DNA from 4 places in the Allobosea sp. RCC_152_1 genome. Region 2 is predicted to be linked to each of the others. Evidence: predicted binding sites of a transcription regulator. Region 2 holds the regulator's gene; each other region holds the start of a gene.

Region 1 (5,393 bases), on a different contig from region 2:
TGATGCGATAGCGGCATGGCGGAATGCGGCGGCCCCTCTAGGCGCGATACCGGTTTATCCCTAGAGCCGTCGTCATGACCGCGCTCCCGCCGATCCGCCTTGCCCGCGACACCGATTCCGAGCCTCTCGCCGCGCTGATCGCGGCGAGCTTCGCCGAATATCCGAATTGCCATTTCGTCTGGGAGGAATTCCCGGAGCTGCGGCAGCCGGCGACGGCCTTCGCCAACAAGGGCGGCAAGCTCTGGATCGTCGACGCGCCGGATGGCGGCATCGCCGGCTCGCTCGGCGCCACGCCGCTGCCCGAGCAGAACGCCGTCGAGCTCACCAAGGTCTATGCCGACCCGGCCTTTCGCGGCACGGGGCTGGCGCAGGCGCTTTTCGCGGAGGCGCTGGCTTTCGCCGAGGCAGGCAACTTTGCCGAGATGATGCTGTGGTCTGACACGCGCTTCGCGCGCGGCCATCGGTTCTACGAGAAGCTCGGCTTCCGGCGCTGGCCGGGCGAGCGCTATCTCGCAGACGTCTCCGCCACCTGGGAATATCATTTCCGCAAGCCGCTCAGCTGCGTGTCATGAACTGGTCGACGGCGCTGCGCGCCGCCCTGGGCATCGCCCTGCTCACCGCCATGGACGCGGTGCTGAAGGGGCAGATGCACAAGCATCCCTTCGTGCTGGCGCTGTTCATGCGCTTCGCCATGGGCGGGCTCTGCGCGCTCGTCGTCCTGGCGATCGCCCGGCCGGCGCGGCCGACGCGCGACAGCCTGATCGGCAATCTCGCCCGCATCCCGCTGGTGGTGCTCACCGCCGGCAGCTTCTTCTATTCGGTCTCGGTGCTGCCGCTGGCCGAGGCGCTGACGCTCTCCTTCCTCGCCCCGGTCTTCGTCGCGCTGCTGGGCGGGCTTCTGCTCAAGGAGAAGATCGACAAGCGCGTGCTGCAGGCGCTCGCCTTCGGCCTCGCGGGCATGCTGGTGATGGTCTGGCCGCGGCTGCAGGGCCATGTCAGTGGCGCGGGGCTCGGCGTCGCCGCCGCCCTGTTCTCGGCCGTGAGCTATGCCTTCAACCTCATCCTGCTCAGGCGCATCGCGATGCGCGAGCACCCGACGGTGATCGTCGCCTTCCAGAATGTCGGCCCTGCTCTCTGCCTCGCCATCCCGGCGGCAACCGTCTTCGTGCCGATGGCGGCGATCGACCTCGCGATCTATCTCGGCGCCGGCATCCTCGGCGTCGCCGGTCATCTGACGCTGACCTCGGCCTATGCCCGGGCGGCGGCCTCGAAGCTCGCGGCGATCGAATACACCGCGCTGATCTGGGCGAGCCTGCTCGGCTTCCACCTCTTCGGCGAGGTGCCGCTCTACACGACCTATGCCGGGGCGGTGCTGATCGTAGCGGGAGCGGTGGCAGTCAGCCGGCGCTAGGCCTCGCCGGGAATACGACGCAGGTCTCGGTGCCATGCGCGAGCAGCTTGCCGCGCTCGTCGACGAGCTTGCCCTCGGTCGTGATGACCGTGCCGCCGCGATGGATCAGCTTGCCCTCGCAGCGGACCGTGCCGCTCTCCGGCATGACCGGGCGGACATAGTTCAGCTTCATCTCCAGCGTGGTGTAGCCCTCGCCCGGCTTCAGCGTCGCATGCGCGGCGCAGGCCATGGCGGAATCGAGGATCGTCGCCGTCCAGCCGCCATGGATCGTGCCGAGCGGGTTGAAGAAGCGCGGCGACGGCCGGCCGACGAAGACGACCCGGCCCTCATCCGCCTCGACCAGGTCGAAATCCATGGTCTGCGCGAAGGGCGGGGCCGGCTGCGAGCCATCGATGATACCGCGCAGGAAGCTCAGGCCGTCGCCGGCGGTCAGCACTTCGCGGGACACCACTCCGAAGGTTCGATCCATGGCCGCTTCTCCAATCGTGTATCTGCACGATAGAGAGAGCCTAGCTGTACCGTCAACCGGGCCGCCGGAGATCCTGCCGCGACAAGCGGGAGACGTGTTCTAAAACCCTCATCCTGAGGAGTGCCGTATTTTTCAGGCGAGGTTCTCAGCGTGTCTCGCGTGCCGCGCGGCGCAGCGCCTTCAGCCCGTCGCGGGTCTCGCGCCAGCGCTCTTCGCCGAAGCCGCCCTCGATCTTGTCCTGCGCCGCCCGCCAGAACGGGATCGCCGCCGCGATCGCAGCCCGGCCCTTCTCCGTCACCGCATAGACGGAGGCGCGGCCGCGGCACTCGACCGGCTCGACCATGCCCTCGGCCGCCAGCAGCTGGAGATTGCGGGTCAGCGACGTCCGCTCCAGTGCGAAGCGCTCGGCCAATTCGGTGACCGACTTCCATTGCCCGGTGCTCAGCGCCGAGAGCAGCACGAACTGGGTGATCTTCAGCCCGCTCGGCCGCATCGCCTCGTCATAGGCGCGGGTGACGGCGCGCGCCGTCATGCGGATGTGCAGCGCCACGCAGGAGCGGGCGATCTCATCGAGACGGGGGTCGGGCGCGGGAGGGGTCGCGGATGTCGTCATGTCGCCATCTTAACGTGTTCTGCCCTTTACCGCAGCCGGAAGGCTAAGGGCTGCGTCCGGAGCGTTCACTTTATCGCTCGCGGCTTTCTTGACTCTCCGGACACCCGCGCCTATCTCCGCGCTATCTGTTAGCACTCCCAACAGGTGACTGCTAACAGCCTCCCCCGGGAGCCCATCAGCGGCGCCCGAAACGAATAAGACCGAGAGGAAGACAGAACCATGAAGTTCCGTCCTTTGCATGACCGCGTCGTGGTCCGTCGCCTGGATGGCGAAGAGAAGACCAAGGGTGGCATCATCATCCCCGAGACCGCCAAGGAAAAGCCCCAGGAGGGCGAGGTCATCGCCGTCGGTTCCGGCGCGCGCGATGAGGCCGGCAAGCTCGTTCCGCTCGACGTCAAGAAGGGCGACCGCGTCCTGTTCGGCAAGTGGTCGGGCACTGAGGTCAAGATCGACGGTCAGGACCTCCTGATCATGAAGGAATCCGACATCATGGGCGTCGTCGGCTGATAGCCGCCTGACCGCTCTCTTCCGTTTCAAGTTCAAGGAGTAGCTCTCATGGCTGCCAAAGACGTCAAATTCGGCACTGAAGCCCGCGACAAGATGCTGCGCGGCGTGGATATCCTCGCCAACGCCGTGAAGGTCACGCTCGGTCCCAAGGGCCGCAACGTCGTGATCGAGAAGTCGTTCGGCGCCCCGCGCATCACCAAGGACGGCGTCACCGTCGCCAAGGAGATCGAGCTGTCCGACAAGTTCGAGAACATGGGCGCCCAGATGGTCCGCGAAGTCGCTTCGCGCCAGAACGACCATGCCGGCGACGGCACCACCACCGCCACGGTTCTCGCCCAGGCGATCGTCCGTGAAGGCGCCAAGTCGGTTGCAGCCGGCATGAACCCGATGGACCTGAAGCGCGGCATCGACCTGGCCGTCGAGGCCATCGTCGCCGACCTCAAGAAGAACTCCAAGAAGGTCACGTCCAACGCGGAAGTCGCTCAGGTCGGCACCATCTCGGCGAACGGCGACGAGTCGGTCGGCAAGATGATCTCGACCGCGATGCAGAAGGTCGGCAACGAGGGTGTCATCACCGTCGAGGAAGCCAAGACCGCCGAGACCGAGCTCGACGTCGTCGAGGGCATGCAGTTCGACCGCGGCTATCTCTCGCCGTACTTCATCACCAACTCCGAGAAGATGATCGCGGAGCTGGACGACCCCTACGTCCTGATCTTCGAGAAGAAGCTGTCCTCGCTCCAGGCGATGCTGCCGATCCTCGAGGCCGTCGTGCAGACCGGCAAGCCGCTGCTCATCATCGCCGAGGACGTCGAGGGCGAGGCCCTGGCCACGCTCGTCGTCAACAAGCTCCGTGGCGGCCTGAAGGTCGCGGCCGTCAAGGCTCCGGGCTTCGGTGATCGCCGCAAGGCCATGCTCGAGGACATCTCGATCCTGACCGCCGGCCAGATGATCTCGGAAGACCTCGGCATCAAGCTCGAGACCGTGACCCTCCAGATGCTCGGCCGCGCCAAGAAGGTGCGCATCGAGAAGGAGAACACCACGATCATCGACGGCGCTGGCAAGAAGAAGGACATCGAGGCTCGCGTCGGCCAGATCAAGGCCCAGATCGAGGAGACCACCTCGGACTACGACCGTGAGAAGCTCCAGGAGCGTCTGGCCAAGCTCGCCGGCGGCGTCGCGGTCATCCGCGTCGGCGGCGCGACCGAGGTCGAGGTCAAGGAGAAGAAGGACCGCGTCGACGATGCCCTGAACGCCACCCGCGCCGCGGTGGAAGAAGGCATTCTGCCGGGCGGCGGCGTCGCCCTGCTGCGTTCGCTCCAGGCCGTCAAGTCGATCAAGACCGTCAACGACGACCAGAAGACCGGCGTCGAGATCGTCCGCAAGGCGATCATGGCCCCGGCCCGCCAGATCGTCGACAACGCCGGCGATGACGGCGCCGTCGTGATCGGCAAGCTGCTCGAGTCGAAGGACTACACCTACGGCTACAACGCCCAGACCGGCGAATACGGCGATCTGGTCAAGGCCGGCATCATCGACCCGACCAAGGTCGTGCGCACGGCGATCCAGGACGCGGCTTCGATCGCGGGCCTGCTGATCACCACCGAGGCCATGGTCGCCGACCTGCCGAAGAAGGAAGCTCCGATGCCCCCGATGGGCGGCGGCGGCATGGGCGGCATGGACTTCTGAGGAAGTCCAGACGCCCAAAGCGTCAAAGTGCCGAAGCCGGGCAAGCCCGGCTTCGGTGGCGGCATGGACTTCTGAGGAAGTCCAGCTTCTCGCAAGCTATCGAGAAGGCCCGGCGCAAGCCGGGCCTTTTTCGTTTGCGTGATTTTCCAAAGCAGCAAGCGAGGGAGCCGACGCTCCCCTGCGGCCATGCGTCTCAAGCGGCCCGCTCGGGAGCCGATGAGATGTCATCATCCCCTCTCCTCGCCTATAAAAGCGGCAAGCGCCTCCGCAACGGATGCGCGAACATGCAAAAACCGATCGGGAGAGGCCCATGAAGACCTCCAAATTCCTCACAGGCGTCGCTTTCACCGCCACGCTGCTGGCGTCGCAGATCGCCCGCGCCGACATCACCATCGGCCTGATCGCGCCGCTGACCGGCCCCGTCGCCGCCTATGGCGAGCAGGTCAAGAACGGCGCCCAGGCCGCCGTCGACGCCATCAACAAGAATGGCGGCGTGCTCGGCGAAAAGCTCGTGCTCAAGCTCGCCGACGATGCGGGCGACCCGAAGCAGGGCGTCTCGGCCGCCAATCTTCTCGTCGGCGACAAGGTGAAGTTCGTCGTCGGCCCGGTGACCTCGGGCGTCGCGATGGCGACTTCGGACGCGCTCGCCGAAAGCGGCGTGCTGATGGTGACGCCGACCGCGACCTCGCCGGCGCTGACCAGCCGCG
Region 2 (5,393 bases):
TGGGAAAGGGCGGCCCCGGCGCTCACGCCGGCTTCCTCAGGCAGGCGGCGGCGAGCGCATGGAAGGCGCGCGCGCGGTGCGACAGGCCGGGCGAACCGTCGGCCGGGACGCCGTGCTTCTCCTCAGCCGTCATCTCGCCGAAGGTCTTGTCATGGCCATCAGGCAGGAAGATCGGATCGTAGCCGAAGCCGCCCGCGCCCCGGACCCGCTCGGTGATCGTGCCGTAGACGCGGCCCTCGAACAATTCCTGGTGCCCGTCCGGCCAGGCGATGACCAGCGCCGAGACGAAATGCGCCTTGCGCTGCTCGGGCGCATGGGCGCCGCGCTTGGCGAGTTCCATCTGGACGCGGGCGATCGCCGGGGCGAAATCCTTGCCCGGCCCGGCCCAGTTGGCCGAGAACAGCCCGGGCGCGCCGTCGAGCGCGTCGATGCAGACGCCGGAATCGTCGGAGAGCGCGGGCAATCCACTCGCCTTGGTCGCGGCGACCGCCTTGATCGCCGCATTCTCTGAGAACATGTAGCCATCCTCGACCGGCTCGGGCAGGCCGAGCTCCCCAGCCGAGACCAGTTCGATGCCGTAAGGCGCCAGCAAGTCGCGCATTTCGCGCAGCTTGCCCTGGTTATGGGTCGCGATCACGACCTTGCCGGTGAGGAGGCGGTGGGTGGTCATCGTCAGGCCACCGCGGCCTTCTGCAGCGCGACGAGCTTGGAAACGCCGCCCTTGGCGAGCTTGAGCAGCGCGAGCAGTTCTTCTTCCGAGAACGGTGCGCCCTCGGCCGTGCCCTGCACCTCGACGAGGCCGCCGGAGCCGGTGATGACGAAATTCGCGTCGGTCTGCGCGCCGGAATCCTCGACGTAGTCGAGATCGATCACGGGCTGCCCGGCGACGATACCGCAGGAGACGGCGGCGACATGGTCCTTCAGCGGATTGGTGCCCTTGAGCAGGTTGCGGCCTTCCATCCATTTCAGCGCATCGTGCAGCGCGACCCAGGCGCCGGTGATCGAGGCCGTGCGGGTGCCACCATCGGCCTGGATCACGTCGCAATCGACGACGATCTGGCGCTCGCCGATCGCGGTCAGGTCGACCACGGCGCGGAGCGAACGGCCGACGAGGCGCTGGATTTCCTGGGTACGGCCGGAGGGCTTGCCGGAGGTGACCTCGCGGCGCGTGCGCTCATGCGTGGCGCGCGGCAGCATCGAATATTCGGCGGTGACCCAGCCCTTGCCGGTGCCGCGCAGCCAGGGCGGACCCTTTTCCTCGACGGTCGCGGCGCAAAGCACCTTGGTCTCGCCGAACGTCACCATGCAGGAGCCCTCGGCATAGCGCACCACGCCGCGTTCGAGCGTGACCTTGCGCATCTCGTCGGCGGCGCGTTTGGAGGGTCGCATGAAATGATCCTGTCTTGCGGGGAGAGGCGGCTTGTAGGCTCTCCCACGTCACCGGGCAAGGCAGGGCGAGCCATATAGCCCTCTTGATCCGCGCGCCCGCCATGCCGACAATAGGGCACGTGCGCGATTTCGCAGCCGAGGTTCATGAGCGCTCATACAACCCGCCCGGAGACGACGAGCAGCCTGGTCGAGATCGACCAGCGCTCGCGCGAGATCTTTCGCCAGATCGTCGACGGCTACCTGACGACCGGCGAGCCGCTCGGCTCCCGCAACATCGCCCGCCTGCTGCCGATGGCGCTCTCGCCCGCGACGGTGCGCAACGTCATGACCGACCTCGAGCTTGCCGGGCTGATTTATGCGCCGCACACCTCGGCGGGGCGCCTGCCCACCGAACGGGGGCTGCGCTTCTTCGTCGATGCGATGATGGAGGTCGGCAACCTCACATCCGACGAGCGCAAGCGGATCGAGGCCCAGATCCGGGCGGCGGCGAGCCATCACAGCCTCGACCAGACCCTGACGGAGGCTTCCGCGCTGCTGTCAGGCCTCTCGCGCGGCGCCGGCGTCGTCGTCACCACCAAGGCCGATCCGCGGCTGAAGCACATCGAATTCGTCCGGCTCGATCCTGCCCGTGCCCTGGTGGTGCTGGTTTCGGAAGACGGCGCGGTCGAAAACCGCCTGCTCGCCCTGCCGCCGGGCCTGCCCGCCTCGGCCCTGACGGAAGCCGCGAACTTCCTCAACGCGCGCATCCTCGGCAAGACGCTCGGCGAAGTGCGTGGCGAGATCGGGGCGCAGCGCGCGCTGATGGAGCGTGAGCTCGACGCGCTCACCGCCCGCCTCGTCGAAAGCGGCATCGCCACCTCCTCGGGCCCGAGCGGCGATCGCCACCTGATCGTGCGCGGCCAGGCCAATCTGCTCGACGATCTCAGGGCGCAGGAGGATCTGGAGCGCATCCGCATGCTCTTCGGCGATCTCGAGACCCAGACCGACGTGATCGACCTGCTCTCCCGCGCCGAGGAAGGCGACGGCGTCCGCATCTTCATCGGCTCGGAGAATAAGCTGTTCTCGATGTCCGGTTCCTCGATGGTGGCGGCGCCCTTCCGCGATGCCGAGCAGCGCATCGTCGGCGTCGTCGGCATCATCGGCCCGACGCGGCTGAACTATGCCCGCATCGTCCCGATGGTCGACTATACCGCCAAGGTCGTCGGCCGCCTGCTGGACGGCAGCCGGTGACGCGCTGGCTGCGGGCTTTAGCCCTTGGAGCTTGCCTGATGACGACCGCTGCCGCTCATGCCGCCTCCGATCTGCTCGCCGCTGCCGAATCCGGAAGAACGGCCGAGGTGGAGGCCCTGATCGCGAAGGGAGCCGATCTCGAAATGCGCGACTCGCAAGGCCGCACGGCGCTCCTCCTCGCTGTCGCCGGCAACCATGTCGAAATGGCCAGGGCCCTGCTCGCCGCCGGTGCGAGCCCCAACACGCAGGCCGCCAACCGCGACACGCCCTGGCTGCTCGCCGGTGCCTCCGGCCGCACGGACATCATCGCGGCGATGTTGCCGCTGAAGCCCGATCTGCGCTTGCGCAACCGCTATGGCGGCAATGCGCTGATCCCGGCCTGCGAGCGCGCCCATGTCGAGACCGTGAAGCTGCTCCTGACCAGCGGCATCGACGTCAATCACGTCAACGATCTCGGCTGGACCTGCCTTTTGGAAATCGTAATCCTCGGCGATGGCGGCCCGCGCCATCAGGAGGTGGCGAGGCTCGTCCTCGCCGCAGGCGCCGATCCGAACCTCGCCGATCGCGACGGCCTGACGCCGCTTGCCCATGCTCGCGCGAGGGGACAGGCAGCCGTGGCTGAATTGATCGAGCAGGCGGGCGGCCGGGCGAAGCGCTGAGTTGGCTTTGAGGGCGGAAGCGGCTATCGAGCGCGGAAAGCAACCGTTTCCGCATTGCAGGTTCCGCCATGTCCGACCAGCTTCCCGACCGTCTCTCCGTCAATCCGGACAGCCCCTTCTATGATGCTGACGTGCTGGCACGCGACATCGGCATTCGCTTCAAGGGCGTCGAGAAGACCAATGTCGAGGAGTATTGCGTCTCGGAAGGCTGGGTGAAGGTCGCGGCCGGCGCCGCCAAGGACCGCTTCGGCCGGCCGATGACGATCACCCTCAAGGGCCCGGTCGAGCCCTATGTGCGCGGCGAGGCCAAGGAAGGCTGAGGCAGCCCGAGCGACCGCCTTTCATTCTCGGGCGGGCGCGCAGCGGTGACCCGAGAAACTCTCCCAGAGGACGCCGGAGCCTCTTCCGGGCGTGAGATGCTCGGGTCTAGCCCGAGCATGACGCCTGTCCTCAGACGAGATCCTTGTAGAAAAACGTCGAGCCGCATTCGGCCCCGTCCGGCATCAGCGCGAAGCGCGGGATGGTGCCGAGCTCCGTCCAGCCCAGCCGGTTGTAGAGCCTTCGCGCGGCACCGTTCTCATCCGTGTCGAGCACCAGCAGGTTGCGTCCCCTTTCTCGGGCGATGGCCTCGGCCCGGCTCATCAGCGCCTCGCCGATCCCCTGCCGGCGCGCACGGGAATGCACCAGCACCTTGGCGATCTCGGCGCGATGCGGCTGGTTGGGCTTGCCGATCAGATGAAGCTGCGCCGTGCCGACGATCCCGTCCGCATTGCGGGCGACGAACAGCACGATCTGTCCTCCCGCGACGCCAGCCGCGACATCGCGCCAGAAGCGCTCGTAATCGGCGGCCGTATTCCAGTTCATGAAGCCGACGGAGGCGCCGTTGGCGACGCAGTCGCGCAGGATGTCTGCCAGCGCCGGCAAGGCCGCTTCGGCGGCCGGAGCGTCGAGGATGTCGATGGCGATGTCGGTGGTCGTGGGGAGAGCGTTCATGCGGCATGTCCCGGAAAAGTACCGCTGCCCGCGGTGAGGATGACGGCGTAGCGCACGGGCTCGACGCCCGGATTGCGGTAAGTGATCGGGCCGCGCAGATGCATCTGCAGGCAATCGCCTTCGGCGAGAGCGTGACTTGTGCCTTCGACCGTCAGGTCGAGCCGGCCGCGCAGCACCCAGATCTGCTGGTCCAGCGCCGGCGCCCCGGCAGCGCTGTCGAGCCGAACCTCAGTACCCCCCGGCAATTCCACCTCGACGATCTCGAAGCTGGAGCCGGTTCCGCGCGGCGAGACGTTGCGGCGCAGATAGCCGCTTGCCGGATCGCGCCAGACCGGTTGCGACGCGCGGCGCGACAGCGGCCCGGTGCCGGCCTCGTCCTCCAGCAGGGCGGAGAGCGACAGCCCGAGCCCGGAGCCGAGCCGGACCAGCACCGTCGCGGTCGGACTCGATTCGCCGCGCTCGATCCGCGAAATCATGGCGCGGCTGACGCCGGTGCGCTGGGCAAGCTCGTCCAGCGTCAGGCCGTGGCGCTGCCGGGCGGCCTTGAGTCGTTCACCCAGCCGGCGGTCGATATCGGTGTCGCTCTCGAATTCCATGAATGTGAGAATAATTCTTACATATTAGAATTGGCAAGATGCTTTCTTAAGTCTCCAAAACCTCCGCCGTCATCCCGGTCGACCGAAGGGAGACCCCGGGGTCCATGCCGGGGCGTTTCCGATGACGGTTCAGGGATGGATCCCGGATCGGCCCGCTTTGCGGCTTGTCCGGGATGACCGGTGTGGTTCTCGCGCCAGCACATGGCTTTGATGCCGCCTGAATCGCGCAACCGCTTGGCGCAACGCGGCTTCACTGCTATGGCGCGCGCATGAGCACCCGTACCATCGACAACATCCGCAACTTCTCGATCGTGGCCCATATCGACCACGGCAAGTCGACGCTGGCTGACCGGCTGATCCAGCAGACCGGCACGGTCGCCGCACGCGACATGAGCGAGCAGATCCTCGACTCGATGGATATCGAGAAGGAGCGCGGCATCACCATCAAGGCGCAGACGGTGCGGCTCGACTATCAAGCGAAGGATGGCAAGACCTACATCCTGAACCTGATGGATACCCCCGGCCA
Region 3 (5,393 bases), on a different contig from region 2:
GAGTTGGAGCAGCAGGAAATTCAGGATCACGATGCCGATCACCGTCGGCACGGCCTGCAGGGCGTTGCGGCTGATCACGCCAAGCAGGCGCGATGATGACTGGCTCATGATCAGCCCTATATCGGTCGATGAAGTCGGTTACCCGCGCGATGTCGTCGCCGAAGCTCCCGTCTCAGTTGGCGGACAGGCTGGCCGCGTGCCGGATCCACAGGGCCGATGCCGCGGCCCGATCCCGCCGCGCCAGCAACTGGTCCAGAAGCCTGAGGCCGGCGGGCCAGCCGCCATGGCCGGAGGCGACGTTGATATGGCCGGCATCACCGGCCTCGACGAAGGCGGCGTCCCACATATTGGCGATGACGCGGGCCCGCTCGATATTCATATAGGGATCCGTCCGGCTCGCGACGACGATCGCGGGGAAGGGTAACGGCTTGTCCGGAACCGGGCCGAAGGATGCGATGCCGCGGATACGCGACGCCCGCAACTCGGGATCGGCCGGAGCGGCGAGGAGCGCTCCGCCGATATCGAGATCGGGATAGCGGTCGGCCAGATGGGCGATCAAGGTCGAGCCGAGGCTGTGACCGACCAGCACGGCGCCCGGCCGGCGTTCGACATGGCGGCGCAAGGTCGACAGCCAGGCTTCCAGCTCCGGGGCATCCCAGTCGTCTTGCTCGACACGTTCGACGCCGTCGATTTCGCTTTCCCAACGGCTCTGCCAATGCGCCGGCTCGGAGCCGTAGAGACCGGGGACAATGAGGACGGTCATGGGGAGTCTCCTATTGCTCCCCATCATCCCGCCGTGTGTCTCGTTCGGTCAATGAAACGTATTCGCAAATTTGGACTGATTTAGAGGACGAACGCCCTCCGCCTCCTCGTGCTGGAGAAGCTCGGCCCATCCTGTCTGCGGATTGAGCAGCGGCCCTAGATTCCTGCGCCGGCCTGGAGCTCGTCGTCGAGCTGGCCGTAGACGCCGCGCCAATAAAGCAGCGCGCCTTCGTCCTGGGCGTGTCTGATGGCTTTGATCCGGCCGATCAGGATGGTGTGCGAATGACGCTCGAGCGCCTCTTCAGTTTCGCAATCGAGAACGGCGAGAGCGCCGTCGAGCGTGGGCGCGCCGGTGACGAGACGGCCCCAGCGGCCTTCCTCGAAGCGGGCCTCGCCCTTGAAGCCACCCCGTCCGGCGAAGCGATCCGCAATCGAGCGATGGCGGGCGGCAAGCACGTTGATCGCGAAATGGCGGGAAACCTCGATGGTCGGCCACGCCGAAGCGCTCTTGTTCACGCAAACGATGACGGTCGGAGGTTCGGCCGACAAGGCTGTTAGCGAGGTCGCGGTCAGGCCCGCTCGCGCGCCGCCATGCGCTGCGGTCACGATACTCACGGCTCCGGCGACATTGCGCATCACCGTCTTGAAGGCATCTGCCTCGATGTCGTTGGCCGCGAGCGGCGCCAGCTGCCGGTTCATGCGATCACCCGTACGATTGCTGCGGCGCCTCGAGGCCGCACAATCGTCCTAGGGCAGGCTCTGCAATTTGTCTATTATATGACTAGACAACATCAGGCCGCGTCTGCGGCACCAGGCCGCTGCCCTCGCGACCGGTGGACGAGGTCCGCGATGGTCGTGTTGTCGACGACGCTCGCCATCGCATCCCGCACTTCGCTCATGACCGAGCGCACTGGACAGATGTCGATGTCGCCGCAATCGCTACAGGCCTTGAACGACGAGCGACTCGCGCAGGAAATCGGTGCGATCGGGCCTTCCAGAGCGCGAATCACGGCGCCGACCATGATCGTGCGTGCCGGTTTGGCCAGGGCATAGCCGCCACCGGGACCTTTCTTGCTGCGCAGCATGCCAGCATTGCGCAGGTCGAGCAGGATCGCGTCGAGGAACTTCTTGGGAATGTTATTCTTCTTTGCGATATCGGCGACCTGCGTCGTCTCGCCGGCTTCCAGCTTGGCTAGATGCACGATGGCCTTGAGGCCGTATTTGCCTTTGTTTGTCAGCACAGGCATGCCCCGCCGCGAAAGAAGTATATTCTATCTATCAATAATTCTGGAGCGTGCAAGATCATGCTCCCAGGGGTGTGAATTGTGGAGGATCCTTCCGTTTGTTTTCGCTTGCCTCAGCGACGCCGGGTTGACGGATCACAGGAGGTTTCGCCGTACCAGAGGCAGAAACGCGCCGATCTTGTGCCTTGCCGGTATGGAGTGTGGAAAGCCGAAGGGTCGGCTCTGGCCATATGACATGTCGACCATTTGCCCGCGCATCGTTGGAATGCCGTCCGTTGAGCCGGAACAAGATTGGCATCGTTGAACCCAAGAACAAGGCTAGAGCCGATCGACCTTGTGCTCGGAAGAGTGGTTGCCGTCTGATCTTGGCGATCCAGCACGTCTGCGGAGAATTGCTTGCGGCGTGTGTTCGAACGACGGCAAATTCAGTTTCTCTCTCGAAAACATACGGAAACATTTTCCCTGAGGCCGATGCCATAAGGTTTGCGAGCGACTTCCGGCCCGGCCGCTGCTTCCAACCACCTGATCATGGCATGATCGGTCGTCGGACTCTGCCTGCGCCGGCGGCTGCCGTGTGCGGGTACAGGGTTCGCGTTTTTCGAGAACGTCACATTGCGAGCTTGTTCCAGCTCTCATGCAAGGGACTTACCTATGGACGCGATCGATCGACAAATTCTCACCGTGCTGCAAAACGATCTCGACATCTCGATCGCCGAACTCGCCAACCAAGTCGGGCTGACGCAAACGCCCGCCTGGAAGCGCGTTCAGAAGCTTGAGCAGGCTGGGGTGATCCTGAAGCGCGTTGCGCTCGTGGCGCCCGAGAAGATCGGGCTCGGCCTGACTGTCTTCGTGCAGATCGTGGCGCCCGATCACTCTGCCGAATGGCTGCGGAATTTCGCCCAAACCATTTCGGACCTGCCTGAGGTTATGGAATTCTACCGGATGGCGGGCGATATCGACTACATGTTGCGCGTCGTCGTCGCGGACATGGCCGCATATGAAGCGTTCTACGAGAATTTGATCGAGACGATCCCGCTCAAGACGGTGACTTCACGCTTCACCGTGGAGCGCTTGAAATCGACGACGGCTTTCACGGTCTCGGAACCCCCACAATCGTGATCAGCGCCACAAGTGGCGCCGCTATTGCTGCTGCACGTCGCGGGGGGCGGATGCGGCCCGCGTAGAAATCCTCCTCTAAGGTGGCCGTGACGCTTCAGACTTTCCAATCTGCTGAGCGAGCGACAAATAATCTACTAATTTCATATTCTAATGTTGACGAGCTGGATGTTCTGACTCCAAAACTGGGCCGTTGGCACTCCCGGATGGGGAGTGCCAAGCCCCTTCAGGTCCCAGGAGATTTCAATGGCATTTCGCCCGCTTCACGACCGCGTCGTGATCCGTCGTCTGGACGGCGAGGAGAAGACGAAGGGCGGTATCATCATTCCCGATACCGCCAAGGAAAAACCCCAGGAAGGAGAGGTTGTCGCCGTAGGCGCCGGCGCCCGCGACGAAAGCGGCAAGCTCGTGCCACTCGACGTCAAGAAGGGCGACCGAGTCCTCTTCGGCAAGTGGTCCGGCACCGAGGTCAAGATCGACGGTCAGGACCTCTTGATCGCCAAGGAATCCGACATTCTGGGCGTCATCGGCTGACGCTGCGCAACTCGCTTCGAAGGAGAGCAGCATGGCTGCCAAAGATGTGAAGTTTTCCGCGGATGCACGCGAGCGCCTGCTGCGCGGCGTCGATATTCTCGCCAATGCCGTGAAGGTCACGCTGGGTCCCAAGGGCCGCAACGTCGTGATCGAGAAGTCGTTCGGCGCCCCGCGCATCACCAAGGACGGCGTCACCGTCGCCAAGGAAATCGAGCTCGCCGACCGGTTCGAGAATCTGGGCGCCCAGCTCCTGCGGGAAGTCGCCTCCAAGACGAACGACCTTGCCGGTGACGGCACCACGACGGCGACCGTGCTGGCCCAGTCGATCGTCCGCGAGGGTTCGAAGGCGGTTGCCGCCGGCTTCAATCCGCAGGATCTGAAGCGTGGCATCGACCTTGCGGTCGCCGAGGCGGTCAAGGACCTGGAGAAGCGCGCGACCAAGGTCGCCAAGACGGACGAGATTGCGCAGGTCGGTACGATCTCGGCGAACGGCGACGCCTCGATCGGGGCGATCATCTCCGAGGCCGTGCAGCGTGTCGGCAAGGAAGGCGTGATCACGGTCGAGGAGGCCAAGAGCCTCGAGACCGAGCTCGACGTCGTCGAAGGGCTACAGTTCGACCGCGGCTATCTCTCGCCGTATTTCGTGACCAATGCCGAGAAGCTCCTCGTCGAGTTCGAGGACCCCTACATCCTCATCCATGAGAAGAAGCTCTCTTCGCTGCAGTCACTGCTGCCGATCCTCGAGGCCGTCGTGCAGACCGGCAAGCCGCTGCTCATCATCGCCGAGGACATCGAAGGGGAGGCGCTGGCCACGCTCGTGGTCAACAAGCTGCGCGGCGGCCTCAAAGTCGCGGCGGTGAAGGCGCCCGGCTTCGGCGATCGCCGCAAGGCGCTGCTGGAAGACATTGCGATTCTCACGGCCGGTGAGACGATCTCGGAAGATCTCGGCATCAAGCTGGAAAGCGTGACGCTGGGCCAGCTCGGCCGCGCCAAGAAGGTTCGGATCGACAAGGAGAACACCACCGTCGTCGACGGCGCAGGGAAGAAGAAGGCGATCGAGGCGCGTGTCGCGCAGATCAAGGCGCAGATCGAGGAGACGAGCTCGGATTACGACCGCGAGAAGCTGCAGGAGCGTCTGGCCAAGCTGGCCGGCGGCGTGGCGGTGATCCGCGTCGGCGGCGCGACCGAGATCGACGTCAAGGAGAAGAAGGATCGCGTCGACGACGCGCTCAACGCTACGAGAGCGGCTGTGGCCGAAGGCATCGTGCCCGGCGGCGGCGTCGCCCTGTTGCGGGCGAAGGCGGCCGTCGCGAAGCTGAAGAGCGACAACGACGACGTCAGCGCCGGCATCCAGATCGTGCTGAAGGCTCTCGAGGCGCCGCTCCGCCAGATCGTCGAGAACGCCGGTGTCGAAGGCGCCGTGGTCGTCGGCAAGCTGCTGGAGGCGAAATCCGCGACCTATGGCTACAACGCGCAGACCGAGGAATATGTCGACCTGATCCAGGCCGGCATCGTCGATCCGGTCAAGGTCGTGCGGACGGCCCTGCAGGATGCGGCGTCGGTTGCAGGCCTGCTCGTCACCACTGAAGCCCTGATCACCGAGGCGCCGAAGGACAAGGCGGCGGCACCAGTGCTCCCGCCGGGGGGCGGCCTCGACTTCTGAGGGCGGTCGCGGGCGCTTTTTTTAAGCTTCTCAAACCGGGAGGTGCGCGGTCATCCACGCACCTCCTTCTGCGT
Region 4 (5,393 bases), on a different contig from region 2:
GGCATAGGCGATGTAGCGGTCGAACAGGTTTTGGCCGTATTCGCCATAGGATTCCAGATAGGCCTTCTGGATCTCGTGGCCGATGAATTCGGCATAGCGCGTTGCCAGCTCCGACTTGATGAAGTCGAGATAGGCCGCTTCCGTCTCCTTCGGGAACTGCTCGCGCTTGATCGCACCTTCCAGGATGTACATCAGGTGCACGGGATCGGCGGCCAGTTCCTCGGTGTCGTAGTTGAATGTCTGCGACAGGATCTTGAAGGCAAAGCGCGTGCTGACGCCGGTCATGCCCTCGTCGATGCCGGCGGCGTCGCGATATTCCTGGATGGCCTTGGCCTTGGGATCGAGCTCCTTGAGGTTCTCGCCGTCATAGACGCGCATCTTGGTATAGAGCGGCGAATTCTCGTGCTCGGCGAGCCGCGTCGAGACCGAGAAGCGGCTGAGGATGTCGAGCACCTCGGGTGCGCAGGGACTGTCGGCCAGCTCGCTTTCGCGCAGCAGCTTCTCGTAGATCTGCCGTTCTTCGGTGACGCGCAGGCAATACGGCACCTTGACCACCAGGATGCGGTCGAGGAAGGCCTCGTTGTTGCGGTTGTTCTTGAACTGCAGCCATTCCGACTCGTTGGAATGGGCGAGCACAATGCCTTGATAGGGGAAGCCCCCGAAATTCTCGGTGCCGTTATAGCTGCCCTCCTGGGTCGCGGTCAGCAACGGGTGCAGCACCTTGATCGGCGCCTTGAACATCTCGACGAATTCGAGCAGCCCTTGCGTCGTCCGGTTCAGGCCGCCGCTATAGGAATAGGCGTCCGGGTCCGACTGGCTGAAATTCTCAAGCTGGCGGATATCGACCTTGCCGACGAGCGTCGAGACGTCCTGGTTGTTCTCATCGCCCGGCTCAGTCTTGGCGATGCCGACCTGACGCAGGCGCGACGGCATCAGCTTGACGACGCTGAACTGGGAGATGTCGCCGGAGACTTCGTCGAGCCGCTTCGCAGTCCAGGGGGAGATCAACCCGGTCAGGCGTCGGCGCGCGATCCCGTACTTGTCCTCGAAGAGATCGCCCATGCGGTCCGGCCGGAACAGGCCGAGCGGCGATTCGAAGACGGGGCTGATTTGTCCGCCGACCTTGAGCGTATAGAAGGGACGCTCCTCCATCAGCTTCTTCAGCCGTTCGGCGAGCGATGACTTGCCACCGCCGACCGGGCCGAGGAGATAGAGAATCTGCTTGCGCTCCTCCAACCCTTGCGAGGCATATCGGAAGTAGCCGGCGATACGCTCGATCGTATCCTCCATGCCAAAGAAATCGGCGAAGGCAGGATAAATTTTTATCGTCCTGTTAGCGAAGATGCGACCCAGGCGTTCGTCCTGGCTCGTATCGAATAATTTTGGCGTCCCAATCGCGTCGACCATCCGCTCCGCAGCAGAGGCGTACATCGACTTGTCTTCCCGGCAGCCCAGCAGATATTCCTGCAGACTCATCTCCTCTTGTGAATAACTACTGTAATCGTCAAAAAATAAACGAAAAATCTCGCCGGTTTTGTCAGTCATGGCAGCCATCCAGCATGCATTGGAACTGTCGGCGACAGCACAGCAGATTTAACCGATGATCTCTTCGCGAGTTCCTTTGGGATGGCATTTTCGCAATCGGTAAGCGGAAGTGCTCAGCCGTTCGAAAGATGCGCCCCTGCGGCATCGTTTTTTCCTCAGTCGGCCAGGAACATGTAGGCCTCCATGACTGATGCGGTCGTCGGCGGGTGGGCCGGCGGCACAGAGTCGCCGCCGGCGGCTCCTAGGAAGTTCCGGAAGGAAACGGGCCCCACGACGTACGATCCGAAACACCCGGCAATGGAGAATCGCACGAGTCCGGACGAAATCGCAGCCATTCTCGGCCCGGTCGATCCGATGCTGATCGCCGAGATGGGGACTGCCCTGGAGGAGCTTGCGGAGACCTGGGCCTGGATCAATGCGGACGACGCTCTGATCAACGCAGGCCGCCCGCTACCTTCAGGCCGTGTCGCCGAGTTCGTCGCCCTGCTGGAGCCGTTCGGAGACGACGCGGCGGGCTGACTCGTCCGGCCGGCCGGCACAGCCTCGTTTTGCGCCGAGCAGGCGGGACCATGGGGTGATCACTGCCGCGTTGGGTAACCGGACGTCGATTGCGATTTACTGCAGCCGGAATTCGCCGCTGACCGCACTGAGGTCGGCGGGGCCGATCAGATCCTTGTGAGCCACGGTGATGCGGAACAGCTTGCCGTCGAGCTTGGCCTGCCAGAAGGCAAGGAACTTGTTGAGCTCGGGGAAGCGCGGGGCGAGATCGTAGTCCTGCCAGATATATTCCTGCAGGATCGAAGGGTGGTCGGGCAGACGGTAGAGGATGCCGGCGGTGGTCAATCCGTAGCCGGCGATCTGGCGGGCAAAGTCGGTCGAAGCCATTCCTTTCAGCTCCCTGGTTTCACTGCGCCGATGGCAGCGAATTTCCAACGTCTTGGCAAGCTGAAAAGTTGCGTTTGTGGCGCCTTTTCAGACTGTTAGCACTCGGTCAAAAAAAGTGCTGCCGGCCTCTTGAAGGCAAAAATTTGGCAACCCAAATCATCGCGCGGGCACGGCGCCTCAGGGGCCCGCGGAACCTCGCCGCGAGACCCGCACAGGGCCGGCCCGCTTTGACATGTGACCGACATGGAAACTGGAGGAACTCATGAAGTTTCGGCCACTGCATGACCGCGTCGTCGTGAAGCGCATCGACGCCGAGGAGAAGACCCGGGGCGGAATCATCATCCCCGACACCGCCAAGGAAAAGCCGCAGGAGGGCGAGATCTTCGCCGTCGGCGCCGGCGCGCGCGACGAGACCGGCAAGCTCGTGCCGCTCGACGTCAAGGTCGGCGACCGCGTGCTCTTCGGCAAATGGAGCGGCACCGAGGTCAAGATCGATGGCCAGGACCTTCTGATCATGAAGGAGTCCGACATCATGGGCGTCGTCGAGACGACCGCGACCTTCAAGCAGGCCGCCTGACGGGGCCTCATCCACATCATCAACCTGAAACCTCAAGTCTGAAGGAGTGAGGAATCATGGCTGCGAAGGACGTGAAGTTTTCGCAGGACGCGCGCGAGCGGATGCTGCGCGGCGTCGATACGCTGGCGAATGCGGTGAAGGTCACGCTGGGTCCGAAGGGCCGCAACGTCGTGATCGAGAAGTCGTTCGGCGCTCCGCGCATCACCAAGGACGGCGTCACCGTCGCCAAGGAGATCGAACTTTCCGACAAGTTCGAGAACATGGGCGCCCAGATGGTGCGCGAAGTGGCGTCGAAGCAGAACGACGCGGCCGGCGACGGCACCACGACCGCGACCGTGCTCGCGCAGGCGATCGTCCGTGAGGGCGCCAAGGCGGTGGCCGCCGGCATCAATCCGATGGACCTGAAACGCGGCATCGATCTAGCCGTGGAGGCAGTGACCAAGTCGCTCGGCGAGCATTCCAAGACCATCACCGGCTCGGAAGAGGTTGCGCAGGTCGGCACCATCTCCGCCAATGGCGACCGCACGATCGGCGAGATGATCGCCGAGGCGATGAAGAAGGTCGGCAACGAGGGTGTCATCACCGTCGAGGAAGCCAAGACCGCCGAGACCGAGCTCGACGTCGTCGAGGGCATGCAGTTCGACCGCGGATACCTCTCGCCCTATTTCGTGACCAACACCGAGAAGATGGTCGCGGAGCTGGAAGACCCCTACATCCTGATCCACGAGAAGAAGCTCTCGGGTCTCCAGACGATGCTGCCGCTGCTGGAAGCGGTCGTGCAGACCGGCAAGCCGCTGCTGATCGTGGCTGAGGATGTCGAAGGCGAGGCCCTGGCCACGCTCGTCGTCAACAAGCTCCGTGGCGGCCTCAAGATCGCCGCCGTCAAGGCGCCGGGCTTCGGCGACCGCCGCAAGGCCATGCTGGAGGACATCGCGATCCTCACCGGCGGCACCGCGATCAGCGAGGATCTCGGCATCAAGCTGGAGAACGTCACGCTCGACATGCTCGGCCGCGCCAAGAAGGTCCGCATCGAGAAGGAGAACACCACCATCGTCGACGGCGCCGGCAAGAAGGCGGAGATCGACGCCCGGGTCGCCCAGATCAAGGCGCAGATCGAGGAGACCACCTCGGACTACGACCGCGAGAAGCTCCAGGAGCGCCTGGCCAAGCTCGCCGGCGGCGTCGCGGTCATCCGCGTCGGCGGCGCGACCGAGGTCGAGGTCAAGGAGAAGAAGGACCGCGTCGACGATGCCCTGAACGCGACCCGCGCCGCGGTCGAGGAAGGCATCCTGCCGGGCGGCGGCGTCGCCCTGCTGCGCGCGGTCAAGGCGCTCGAAGGGCTTGTGCCCGGCAATGACGACCAGAAGACCGGCGTCGAGATCGTCCGCAAGGCGATCACCGCGCCTGCCCGCCAGATCGTCGAGAATGCCGGCGGCGATGGCGCGGTCGTGGTCGGCAAGCTGCTGGAGTCGCAGGACTATGCCTGGGGCTACAACGCCCAGACCGGCGAGTATGGCGATCTGGTCAAGGCCGGCATCATCGACCCGACCAAGGTCGTGCGCACGGCGATCCAGGATGCGGCGTCGGTCGCAGGCCTGCTGATCACCACCGAGGCGATGATCGCCGAGGCGCCGAAGAAGGACCCGGCACCGGCGATGCCCGCCGGTGGCATGGACTACTGATACAGGGAGGGCGCCGCGGCTTTCGCGGCGCCCTCTCTCAGGGCCCTCAATCGCACAAGGTATGCCGAGAGGAAGGCCATGCCCTTTTCATCATTGACCGACCCCATCGATTTGGCCCGTGCCGAGGCCGCTCTCGAAAAGGCATGGGCGGAACTCAAACCGTCTCTTGCGGCGGGCTCTGACGAACAGGAGCGGAACAACCTCGCTTATATCATTGCGTCGCTGGTTCCGCTGGCGCTCGACGAGGATGATCTCGCACAGCGTGCGATCGATCGGTTTCGCGAGAAGGCCTAAACGAGGGGCTCAGGAAAATCCCCCGCATTCGCCGCAACTATATCAGGCAGCCGACATGACTGATGATCCGCGGGAATCTAAGGACATCTCCCCATCCGACCGCTTCAAGGCCCTTATTACGAATGCAGAGAGCGCAGCCTATGGGCTCAAGGACAATCTCTTGGCCGTCATGACCCGAGACGGATCCGCAACCTGGCAAACCGTCGCCGCTCACATCGAGGCCCAATTGCCCGGCGCGGGCGAGTTCGCGACCGAACGATTGAACGCCATACTTGCCCTGATCAGAACCCTATCCGGAAAACCCTGATGACAACGACCGCCACGCCCGAGCATCGCAGCTTCGAAGCCGACGTCTCCCGCCTGCTGCACATGATGGTGCATTCGGTCTATTCCGACCGTGACGTGTTCCT

Evidence for each region. Region 2 encodes HrcA, which represses chaperone genes, less so after heat shock. Its sites were predicted from a motif close to GTTAGCACTCNCNNNNNGNGAGTGCTAAC; they were not measured.
Region 1: a site for HrcA is predicted at 2,621-2,649, ahead of groES (co-chaperone GroES). Genes of this name have one in related genera too.
Region 3: a site for HrcA is predicted at 3,315-3,343, ahead of groES (co-chaperone GroES). Genes of this name have one in related genera too.
Region 4: a site for HrcA is predicted at 2,525-2,553, ahead of groES (co-chaperone GroES). Genes of this name have one in related genera too.

Annotation. Positions count from the first base shown of each region.
Region 1 covers NZ_JBFUPU010000001.1:82,354-87,746, reverse strand. Annotated here, with positions in the region: gene AB6806_RS00420 (sulfite exporter TauE/SafE family protein) at 1-11, shown strand, start outside; gene AB6806_RS00415 (GNAT family N-acetyltransferase) at 75-572, shown strand; gene AB6806_RS00410 (DMT family transporter) at 569-1,411, shown strand; gene AB6806_RS00405 (PaaI family thioesterase) at 1,398-1,880, opposite strand; gene AB6806_RS00400 (MarR family winged helix-turn-helix transcriptional regulator) at 2,026-2,493, opposite strand; gene groES (co-chaperone GroES) at 2,713-3,000, shown strand; gene groL (chaperonin GroEL) at 3,049-4,686, shown strand; gene AB6806_RS00385 (branched-chain amino acid ABC transporter substrate-binding protein) at 4,997-5,393, shown strand, end outside.
Region 2 covers NZ_JBFUPU010000004.1:292,881-298,273, reverse strand. Annotated here, with positions in the region: gene hemW (radical SAM family heme chaperone HemW) at 1-26, opposite strand, end outside; gene rdgB (RdgB/HAM1 family non-canonical purine NTP pyrophosphatase) at 23-670, opposite strand; gene rph (ribonuclease PH) at 673-1,389, opposite strand; gene hrcA (heat-inducible transcriptional repressor HrcA) at 1,534-2,619, shown strand; gene AB6806_RS16100 (ankyrin repeat domain-containing protein) at 2,658-3,278, shown strand; gene AB6806_RS16095 (DUF3297 family protein) at 3,347-3,598, shown strand; gene AB6806_RS16090 (GNAT family N-acetyltransferase) at 3,729-4,271, opposite strand; gene AB6806_RS16085 (helix-turn-helix domain-containing protein) at 4,268-4,867, opposite strand; gene lepA (translation elongation factor 4) at 5,137-5,393, shown strand, end outside.
Region 3 covers NZ_JBFUPU010000012.1:72,321-77,713, forward strand. Annotated here, with positions in the region: gene AB6806_RS26405 (ABC transporter permease) at 1-108, opposite strand, end outside; gene AB6806_RS26410 (RBBP9/YdeN family alpha/beta hydrolase) at 173-763, opposite strand; gene AB6806_RS26415 (flavin reductase family protein) at 919-1,461, opposite strand; gene AB6806_RS26420 (RrF2 family transcriptional regulator) at 1,554-2,003, opposite strand; gene AB6806_RS26425 (Lrp/AsnC family transcriptional regulator) at 2,658-3,125, shown strand; gene groES (co-chaperone GroES) at 3,369-3,656, shown strand; gene groL (chaperonin GroEL) at 3,688-5,319, shown strand.
Region 4 covers NZ_JBFUPU010000006.1:12,896-18,288, reverse strand. Annotated here, with positions in the region: gene AB6806_RS19400 (PrkA family serine protein kinase) at 1-1,545, opposite strand, end outside; gene AB6806_RS19395 (hypothetical protein) at 1,729-2,064, shown strand; gene AB6806_RS19390 (usg protein) at 2,161-2,430, opposite strand; gene groES (co-chaperone GroES) at 2,693-3,007, shown strand; gene groL (chaperonin GroEL) at 3,064-4,689, shown strand; gene AB6806_RS19375 (hypothetical protein) at 4,768-4,983, shown strand; gene AB6806_RS19370 (hypothetical protein) at 5,039-5,290, shown strand; gene htpG (molecular chaperone HtpG) at 5,287-5,393, shown strand, end outside.